DNA from 2 places in the Clostridium sp. CM027 genome. Region 2 is predicted to be linked to the other one. Evidence: a T-box and tRNA genes for the amino acid it is inferred to sense, from the RefSeq annotation. Region 2 holds a T-box; the other holds one or more tRNA genes.
The links. A T-box is a leader RNA that pairs with one kind of tRNA and senses whether it is charged. The one in region 2 lies ahead of leuS (leucine--tRNA ligase), so its partner is inferred to be a tRNA-Leu.

Region 1: it encodes a tRNA-Leu, which carries the amino acid that the T-box ahead of leuS (leucine--tRNA ligase) is inferred to sense. The anticodon was not compared.

The regions. Positions count from the first base shown of each region.
Region 1 is NZ_CP077725.1:1,489,806-1,495,462, reverse strand. Features, by position in the region: gene KTC92_RS07195 (helix-turn-helix domain-containing protein) at 1-137, shown strand, start outside; gene KTC92_RS07190 (IS3 family transposase) at 77-988, shown strand; gene KTC92_RS07185 (hypothetical protein) at 1,081-1,692, opposite strand; gene KTC92_RS07180 (hypothetical protein) at 1,805-2,098, opposite strand; tRNA gene KTC92_RS07175 (tRNA-Leu) at 2,115-2,199, opposite strand; gene KTC92_RS07170 (DnaD domain-containing protein) at 2,505-3,650, shown strand; gene KTC92_RS07165 (XdhC/CoxI family protein) at 3,919-5,001, shown strand; gene KTC92_RS07160 (IS256 family transposase) at 5,243-5,657, shown strand, end outside.
Region 2 is NZ_CP077725.1:3,392,104-3,397,760, reverse strand. Features, by position in the region: gene KTC92_RS16115 (DUF5685 family protein) at 1-843, shown strand, start outside; gene KTC92_RS16110 (J domain-containing protein) at 968-1,597, shown strand; gene KTC92_RS16105 (hypothetical protein) at 1,624-2,124, shown strand; T-box leader at 2,201-2,462, shown strand; gene leuS (leucine--tRNA ligase) at 2,559-5,018, shown strand; gene KTC92_RS16095 (GTP pyrophosphokinase family protein) at 5,106-5,657, opposite strand, start outside.

The DNA of each region.
Region 1 (5,657 bases), 1.9 Mb from region 2:
CAAAGGCTGAAGAGTTAATGACAGAAGATGAAAAGCTAAAAGCTCAATACAAGCTTTTAGAAGCACAAAATAGAAGATTACGGATGGAGAATGCTCTTCTAAAAAAAATCCAAGAGATAGAAAGAAGGCGATATTAAGCGAAGCTAGATACGAAGATACTTATCTTGCAATCCAAGAATTATCTAACAAAGATAAATTTCCTATAACTGAGTTGTGCATTATAGGCGGCGTTAGCCATTCTGCATATTATAAATGGCTACACAGAGAAAAAAGTAACCGAGTATTGAAAAACGAAGAATTATTAAAGCTTATTTGTGAGTTATATGAGGAAAAAGACGGTATCTTAGGCTATCGCCAGATGACGATTAAAATCCGTAGAGAATATAATAAAAAAGTTAATTATAAACGAATTTATCGTCTGATGCAGATATTAGGATTAAAATCCGTATGCAGAAAAAAAAGATATAATTATATTAAGTCAACTCCTGAAGTTACTGCAGAAAATATTTTGGATAGAAATTTTAAAGCAGAACAAGTCAATAAAAAACAAAAGGCTTATCTAAGTGCAATATTTGATTTAGGTGATAGAAGTATTGTTTCATATGTCATTGGTCATTCTAATAATAACCAATTGGTTTATCAAACCTTTAATCTTGCTGTTAAAGTATACCCTGATGCTAAACCAATATTTCATAGTGACCGAGGTTTCCAGTATACTTCAAAAATATTTAAAGAAAAACTAAAAAAAGCTGGAATGATACAGAGCATGTCGAGGGTTGGGCATTGTATTGATAATGGTCCAATGGAAGGATTTTGGGGAATCTTAAAAACAGAAATGTATTATCTTCATAAATTTGAAGACTATGAAAGCTTAAAGAAATCGATTGAAGACTATATAGAATATTATAATAATAGACGTTATCAAAAACGTTTAAAGTGCATGACACCAATGGAATATCAGCGATATCTATTAGGTAATGCAGCATAAATAAAGCGCCTACCAAATGATAGACGCCTTACATAAAATCTTTAATTATTTCCACTGTCTACTTGACAGGGGGCAGTTCAAAATGGATTCCCTTAATTTACATGAGAAAGCTCTTTATAGTACGCTAAAAGCAAATCCTTCTGATTTTCAGGGCAGTAAATAGTAATAGTACTTCCTATAGCGATAGTACTTTCTATAGTATATAACTTAAATCCCTTTTCATTAATAACTGGATATAATGTTGAAGTATCGTCACGAGCAGATAGTGAACTCATAATTTTGTCTAATGTTTCATCGGCTGACTTATACCTGATATTAGCAACTGGTTTCCCAAGCTCCCATGTATCCGATGAGCCTGAATATACTACTATAGCAACGTAGGTAGTACCATCCATTTTAAAATTCTCAATTCTATCACCATCATATCCCCAGTATACAATTTTGCCCGATTCTGCTATGATAACATCTTTTGAGCTACTTTTGTTTCCTGACCTCACTGCACCAATCCAACCAATAGGAATCAGCTCTATTAAAAGACTTATGATTAAAAAAATTATTGGAATAACAATATATCGTTTTTTAGTAGTCTTGCCTTTCCGCTTTTTTACTCTCCATATAATTATAAATATTACGTTTAGCATTATAAAGAACAATGCTAAAAAAAATACAACAACCATTATTAAGAAAAATACTAATCCCACCATTACGCCACCCTTCTAATTTGGGTATATACAGAAATTTATGCTTAATTCTATTATTGTATCCTCATTCAATTATACAATATAGTACTATAAATGAGCAAATATCATAACATCTTTATATATAAATTGCTTCTCTGATTTTAAAATCTTTTAACTTTGTATCAGAATGAGATGTGTGTGACTGAACTAAAAGATGTTTAGTCTTTTCAGCATCATTCTCTATGATTACCACGCTTAACCAACCATTTATCATACATTTAGAATATAATATCCACTTTTTAATATCTTTCTTAATGTTGATGATGAAATTTTCTGCGTAAATTGAACCTACAAAACTACCCCCTAAGCCTATTTTAACTCGCCTTAAATTACGAGTTGTTAATTTAATTAAAAAATAAAAAGCATTCATAAAATGAGTGTTTTTTTGGTGCAGATTACAGGAATCGAACCTGCATGCCGTAAAGCGCTAGACCCTGATTCTAGTGCGTCTGCCAATTCCACCACATCTGCATAAATGGTGAGCCTTATGGCAATCAAATTTCTACAATGTTTTGTTTTGCTTAAACTAAATAAAGAAAACCCAAAGTTAAATTAGTATAATAAGTATATTATAAACGTTTTATCTAATTCAGGATTATTATGTAACATAATCTGGACGTAAATTTAAAAAGATTTATAAAAAACTTAAAAATATTTAGTATTAGGGGACTCGGATTTGCAATTCTCGTGGCTATTATATATAGGGCTTAATTAAAAGGTGTTAATAGTGTAGATTTGCAGGTGATGATTTAATTAATATTAAGGAGGATTAACTAATGGCTAAATACAGACAGATTTATACAGAATTTTGGAGTGATAGCTTTGTGTTTGAACTTACACCAGAGGAAAAATACTTTTATTTATATCTTATTTCAAATACCAAAACAACGCAGTGTGGTATTTATGAAATATCAAAAAAATTTATAGCTACAGAAACTGGGTACAACAGAGATACTGTAGATAAGCTAATTAAAAGATTCTGTGAGTATAACAAAATCTTATACTGTGATGATACGAAAGAGATTATGCTGTTAAATTGGATGAAATACAACGTACCTAACAATATAAACGCTATTAAATGTGTTCATCACGAGTTATCCAGGGTTAAAAATAAAGAATTTCTTAAAATTTTATTTAAAAAATGTGATGTAGCTCAATTAGATGTAGCGAAAATTTTCGAGAACCTCATTATAGAGGAATCTTTTGATATTAATTTTACTGATGATAGAACTTCTGTAAATTGCTACTTAGAAAAAGTGGACAATCATCCCATAAATCTTACTTTAGAAAGAGGCTCTGATGTAATTCCCATGGAAAATATAGAAGACCAAGATAATAATGATTTTCTGAAAAAGGAAGAAATTCAGGAGCCACGTGAATTCATAATTAATAAGGATATTAGTAGGGGCTTACAAGGCCCTTATAAGGGGCTACCAAGTAATAGAATAAGAAGTAATAAAGAAGAATTAATAAATAAAGAACAAGAATTAATAAATAAAGAAGAAGCATTAACTAAAGAAGAAGCAATAGTCATAAAATATAGAAATAATTCTGCTGCTGCTGAGGGCTTAAAAAGTGTACTTAAGGTATTTGAAGAAAATGTACATGCTATCACGCCTTTGGTGTATGAAAAAATATTAGATTTTGCAAAGCAGGTAAGTAGCAAAGTTATCATTATGGCTATTGATGAGGCTGTAGAATATAATGCTAAAACTATAAAGTACATCACTAAAGTACTCAATAGCTGGATAAGTAAAGGCATAAAAACTTCTGAGCAGGTAATATTCTATCAAAAACAGTGGGCGAGTAAAAAGAGTGGCAGCTCAAGCCCTAATGTGAAAAATGGTGGCTTCTGCGACTATGATCAAAGAACATATGATTTCGATCTTCTAGAAAAACAGCTATTAGGACAAGTATACTGATTAGTTATCTTTGGATATTCCCTTAATAACGAATTTTATATTCCAGAGATATGGGTTCAAAGAAATAGTATTAATTATATGATGAAAGGTTTATTGGAAATGAATTTTCAGTTTTTGTTGTTAACAATATATCCAGCAATGTTATTGAAATTTTAGGATATATTGTTATAATAAAGTAATAGTTTGTTGGTTAATTCGCTTGTTTATAGACATAAATAACTTATCAAAGGTGAATTTCAAATGATAATAAACTTGGAGGAATGAAATCATGAATGTAGATACCTATAAAAATTTACTGGATAAAGTGGGCTCAGGAAATAATGCTGTTATTATTACAATGTTGGATAACAAAAATTGTGGAAATAAACCATCTCAGAACAAAACACTTTTTACAAAGGAAAGTCTGAATTCCCATAATCGAATATCTGATTTAGATGAATTACTTTACCAAAAGGCAAACTATGCAATAGAAACTGGAATTCTTCAGCTTGTTAAAATTAGTGAAAGTGAAGCTTATTTAATTGAACCATATTTTCCAGAACCACGCTTGATAGTTTTAGGTGGTGGACATATAGCTAAGCCCTTAGCTGAATTTGGTTCAAAAGTAGGTTTTTCAGTTACAGTTATCGATGACAGACCATCATTTGCTAATAGTGAACGATTTCCTACTGCTAAAAAAGTGATTTGTGAGAGTTTCGAGAACTGTTTCGACTTAATTAGTTTAAACAATTCTGCCTATGTTGTTATTGTAACTAGAGGTCATAGGCATGATATGGATTGTCTCAGACAAGTTTTAAAACATGATACTGCATATGTTGGAATGATTGGTTCAAAACGGCGAGTTAAAAGCGTCATGGAGCAAATGGTAAATGAAGGATATACTCAAGAGAAGTTAAACAAAGTCAATGCCCCTATAGGTCTTGAGATAGGAGCAGTAACACCAGAAGAGATAGCGTTTTCTATTATATCTCAGGTCATCAGTTATAGACGACTCGGTGATATAACCAATAGTATTAATAGGCATACGAAAAGTAATTGGCCGGAATTTGACAATGAAGTGTTGATGGAATTGTGCAAAGAAGAAAATTCTCCAAAGGCAATCATTACAATCATTTCTACGAAAGGTTCCGTTCCAAGAAATGCAGGAGCTAAAATGCTTGTATGGCCTTATGGTAAGATTTTAGGGAGTATCGGCGGAGGGTGTAGCGAAGGCACGATAATTAATGACGCCCGTAACTTACTCGGAAATGGTGGGTATCAAATTCAAAACATAGATATGACAGGCGCCATCGCTGAAGACGAAGGGATGGTATGTGGAGGAATCATGGAGGTAATAATAGAGGCTTTTTAAACATCACGATAACGATCGCATTTATTTTTAGTTAAATAAAATATACTTGTCCATATCTAAAGTTACAATTAAAATAATTACAAAAGCTATAAGTCTTAATCCTCTTCTTGGTTTTTTATTAGGCCTGCAAATAATTTTGTGTAAACAGGATAAAAAGCACTTTTTCTTGGCAATAATTGAGATAAGCTAATTATCAAAGATTGCAAGGAGGAGTATTTTTATGTCAAACATTTAGAAAGATATTTTAAGGGATTATATCAACGAGCAAAAGTTTACAAGTCCAAATGAGGTTTTAACTGCTATGAAAAGTATGTTTAGAGACGTTCTTCAGGAGACATTAGAAGCAGAAATGGATTCGCAACTTAGATATGATAAATATGATATATCCGAAAAACAAACTCCAAACAGTAGAAATGGTGAATTTGAGCCTAAAATATTGCCTAAGTATCAAAGAAATATAACTGGTATCGAAGATAAAATAATGGCGCTCTATGCAGCTGGAATGACTACAAGGGACATATCAGAGCAAGTGAAAAATCTATATGAGGTTGAGATATCTGCTGAAATGGTTTCGAATATAACAAACAGAATTATGCCTGTAGTTACAGAGTGGCAAAATAGGCCACTTGAAAAAACGTACTCTTTTATTTTTATGG
Region 2 (5,657 bases):
CTATGTAACTCTATTAAAAATAATTTTGGAAACCTACCAAGGCTTACTTTAAATTATGATATGACTTTCTTGGCAGTACTTTTGGATGCACTTTCAGAGAATAAATACAATTTTATTAAATTCAAATGTATTATGCATCCACTAAAAAAAAGGATTATGATTAATAATAACCAGGCAATAGATTATGCCGCCTTTTGTAACATTACTTTAGCCTATTATAAGATAATGGATGATGTTTACGATAATAAAACAATGAAAAGTAAAGTTTTTTCAATGTTTTTAAAAAACTATTTATCAAAATCAGATATAGCATATAATGATGTAATGAATTATACAAAAGAAAAGCTTTTATTACTAAATACCCTCGAAGCGGACCATAAGGATCTATGCATTGATGAGCAGCTATCTATAGATGAGCTTTCTCATGTTTTTGCTGACCTTACAGGCTTTATAATATCATTTTATTATAAGACTGCTTCCTTTAAGGATGATTTATATTGGCTTGGGTATAATTTAGGTAAATGGATATATATTATAGATGCTTATGATGATTTAGAAAAGGATATAAAAAGTGATTCTTTTAATGCTATAAATTCATTGTTTAATACTGATAAATTAGATTTTAAAAGTTTTAGTATATCGATAGCACCCCGAATTGATTTTTTATTATCTACCTGCGCGCAGCAATGTTTAAACTATCTAAATAGATTACCTTTAATAAAAAATGAAGCCATATTATGTAATATACTAGAACTCGGACTCATGGAAAAAATGGATAAGGTTTTTAACGACATTTCAGAAGGAAAGTCTCCCACTTCTATAAGTGGGAGTAACATACCCTAACAAGTAGAAAACTTCAGTGGGGGTATAAATATCCTTCTGAAGTCGTTAATATTACATCACCGCAGGTGATGATTTAATAAAGAATGTAACATTAATAATTTAAAAGGAGTGGAATATAAAGATGATAAATCCCTATGAAGTACTTGGTGTAAGACAAGGCTCATCTAAAGAAGATATTAAAAAAGCCTATAGAGAGCTAGCAAAAAAATATCACCCTGATCAGTATGGTGATAATCCTTTAAAAGATTTAGCAGAAGAAAAAATGCAGGAACTAAATGAAGCCTATGATTCACTTATGAAAAATACTAGTTCTTCAAGTAGCAATGGTTCTTCTAACAGTTACAATTCGTCTAATAATTATGGTTCTAATTCAAATAATGACTATACTAATAACAATATATATCAATCTATAAGAATGGATTTAAATAGCGGAAATATCGCTTCCGCTGAGCAGAAATTAAATTCCATGAATACTAAAACTGCCGAGTGGAATTATTTAACGGGAGTGCTTCACCTCAAAAAAGGCTGGCATGATAGTGCTTATAATTTTATAAGCCGCGCTTGCACGCAAGATCCTAATAATATTGAATATAGACGAAGTTTTAATGAACTAAATTCGCGTACTTCAAATTATAGAGATAACTATTATGGCAAGCGTAACAATGATTTTGGCATGGGTAATCTATGTCTTAACTTGTGGTGTGCAGATAGTATTTGTGAATGTTTAGGCGGAGATCTTATATCCTGTTGCTAATTCTATTAATTTAGGAGATGATTTTTATGAAATCTAATAATATTGCTAAGGGTGGAATATTCGCAGCACTTAGTTTAATATTACTATATCTTTCTTCTATTTTCCCTACAAATAAATTTTTTATGTTAGGCATTGCTTCCTGTATTATTCCACTTTCAATTTTAACTACCGGAATAAAGAATACCATTGTAGTATATAGTGCTGTCTCCTTGCTTAGTTTATTTATTATACCTTCAAAGCTTATAAGCATTGCATATATACTAATTTTTGGTTCCTATGGCTTTGTGAAATATTTTATAGAAAAATTAAGGAGTATGATTTTAGAAATTGTGCTTAAGTTATTGTATTTTAATATAGCCTCCGCTATACTTATATTTATTTATAAATTATTTATATTATCAAAACTTCCTAATATAAATATATATTTAACAATAATTGTTATGGAGTTTGCCTTCATAGTATATGACTATGCGCTTACTGTATTTATATCCTATGCAAATAAAAATCTTGTTATGAAATTTAAGTAAATCACATAGCCTTGACACAAAATTCTATTTAAATTATAATGAATAATAATACAATCTTAAACAAATGATACTATAATAAATTGCTTTTATTAGGAGTAGTAGTATTTATAGCATTTTAAAGAGAGCTGCTGTTGGGTCATTAAGATAAATAATGTCCCATAGGTGTGAAGCAGTAATGATATAATATGAACTTGCCTATGAGCTTATTTTTAAGTAAAATCTTACTTGTAAGTAAAAGCTTACTTGTGAAAACAAGTACGGTTAAAACCGTTATATTCTTAAGTGAGGCGTAATGCCTAATTAGAGTGGTACCGCGGAATATTACTTTCGTCTCTTTGTTGAGATGAGGGTTTTTTTTATTTTCTAATTTAAAACTAAGTGGAAAAGATTAATAATTGTTTTTAACCTATAGATCATAATAAGGAGGAATACTAATGGCAAAATATACTACAACTATCGATGAAAAATGGCAACAAATATGGGAAGAAACTAACCTTTATGAATTTGATGAAAATAAAATTGATAAGAAGTTATATGTACTTGAAATGTTCTCTTATCCATCTGGAAGCCAATTACATGCGGGGCATTGGTTTAACTATGGTCCTGTAGATTCTTGGGCTAGAATGAAGAAAATGCAAGGATACAATGTATTTCAGCCAATGGGCTTTGATGCTTTTGGTCTACCTGCTGAAAACTACGCAATAAAAACAGGAGTGCATCCAAAGGATTCTACGAAGCAAAACATTATTAATATGGAAAAGCAATTAAAAGCTATGGGAGCAATGTTTAATTGGGATCATGAAGTTGTTACATGTCGCCCTGATTATTATAAATGGACTCAATGGTTATTCTTAAAACTATTTGAAAAAGGCCTTGCTTACAGGAAAAAAGCACCAGTAAATTGGTGTCCTAGCTGTAGTACAGTACTTGCAAATGAGCAAGTAGTAGATGGCTTTTGCGAAAGATGTAACACTGAGGTTACTAAAAAGAATTTAACACAATGGTTCTTAAAAATAACTGACTATGCTGATGAACTACTAGAAAAGCTTGATACCTTGGATTGGCCTGAAAAAACCAAATCCATGCAAAAACATTGGATAGGCAAATCTACTGGTGCTGATGTTACTTTTAAAGTAGTTGATTCTGATGTAGACTTTAGTGTATTTACTACAAGAGTAGATACTTTATTCGGTGTTTCATATGTAGTCATAGCCCCTGAAAATGAACTTGTAGATGTCCTCACTAAAAGTGAATATAAAGATGCTGTTGAATCTTATAAATATGATGCTAGAAAACAAACTGATATAGAAAGACAATCTATTACAAGAGATAAAACAGGTGTATTTACTGGTTCTTATGCTATTAATCCTATTAATGGACGCGAGGTTCCAATTTGGGTAGCTGACTATGTTCTAAACACTTATGGAACTGGTGCAGTAATGGCTGTTCCTGCTCATGATGATAGAGACTTCGCATTTGCTACTAAATACAAATTGCCTATTGAAAGAGTAATTATTGGTTTTAAAAGTGTAAATGGAGAGGGCGAAAATCTCCCTTATACTGAACATGGAAAAATGGTAAACAGTCAAGAATTTGATGGTTTATCTACCATCGACGGAAAAAAAGCAATTGTAAAAAAATTAGAAAGTATAAGTCTCGGCTGTGAAAAAGTAAACTTTAGACTTCGTGATTGGTTAGTTTCAAGACAAAGATATTGGGGCGCTCCTATTCCAATAATTCACTGCGAAAAATGTGGGGCTGTTCCTGTACCTGAGGATCAACTTCCTGTAGAACTGCCGTACAACGTAGAATTTGCACCAGACGGAGAATCACCACTTGCTAAATGCGAGGATTTTATGAATGTCCCTTGCCCAGTTTGTGGCGGCGCAGCTCATAGAGAAGCTGATACTTTGGATACATTCGTTTGTTCTTCTTTCTACCAATTTAGGTATGTAGATAACAAAAACAATGAAAAAGCTTTTGATAAAGAGTTAGTAAACAAAATGCTTCCTGTAGACAAATATGTAGGCGGACCTGAACATGCATGTGGTCACTTACTATATTCAAGATTTATAACCAAGGCTCTTCGTGATATGGGATATTTAGACTTTGATGAACCATTCTTATCTCTTACTCACCAAGGTTTAATTTTAGGACCAGACGGAGTGAAAATGAGTAAATCAAAAGGAAATACTATTTCTCCAGACATGTACATAAAAGAGTTTGGCGCAGATGTATTTAGGATGTACCTAATGTTTGGTTTCGGTTATATTGATGGTGGAGCTTGGAGTGATGATGGTATAAAAGCCATTGGAAAATTTGTTGATAGAATTGAAAGAGCAATCGACACTGGAATCTGCATTATGTCAAAAGACCTTAATAACAAAGACTCTCTAGGAATAGAAGAAAAAGAATTAAACTACTGGAGACATTTCGCAATAAAAGGTGTTACCGAAGATACAGAAAAACTTCAATTTAATACCGCTATTGCAAGACTTATGGAGCTTACAAATGCTATATTAAAATATTTTAATGTAGACAATATAAATAGTAAATTTTTAAAAGAAGTGCTTGTGGATTACCTTAAGATTTTAGCTCCCTTTGCTCCTCACTTTGCAGAAGAGAAGTGGGAAAGCTTGGGTATGGGTTACTCTGTATTTAATCAAATTTGGCCTAAATTTGATGAGTTTGCTCTTATAAAAGATGAAGTAGAGCTAGCTATTCAAATCAATGGTAAAATTAAATCCAGAATAACTGTATCTCAAGATTTAGATGAAGAAAGTATAAAGGAAATTTCTCTTAAAGATGAAACAGTAATCGCTACCCTAGAAGGTAAAACTGTTCGTAAGGTTATTATAATTAAAGGACGACTAGTTAATATAGTAGCTTCTTAGTAAGAACTACATATAGTTTTTACAGTTTAAATTCGAATTATTATAAAAGGAGAGTAGAAATTTTTAATTTCTACTCTCCTTTTCAATTTAAACTCTATACATATCTAATGTTTTTTGAGTTGCGCGAAGTAAGCTACTAATTTCATAAACTTCTCCTTCTTCTATTAGCTTATTTAATTGTTCTCTATACCTAGCTGCATCCGTTGACTTTCCAAGCGACGAAAGCACAAGTATATTATTCATTATATCCGACACCAAATTAGATTTTACCTCAAACAATTTTTGTGCATCTTTAATTTCATCTTTAATTTCTAGCATCTGTTCATCTAATTGAAAAGCAGCATCTGCAGCATTTTTAAGTTTTGCCCTTATATTCTCTGGTATATCATGCTTATATTTATAATTTAGAGAATGCTCTACTGTAGCCCAAAAATTCATTGCTAAGGTTCTAATTTGAAATTCTGCTAGTATTTCGGTTTGACCATCAGCTAAGTTTACAGGATACTTTATAATCATATGATAGCTTCTATATCCACTACCTTTTACATTTGCAACATAGTCTTTTTCATAAACCATCTGCATATCACGTCTTTCACGAATTAGATTCACCACTTTATCAATATCATCTACAAACTGACA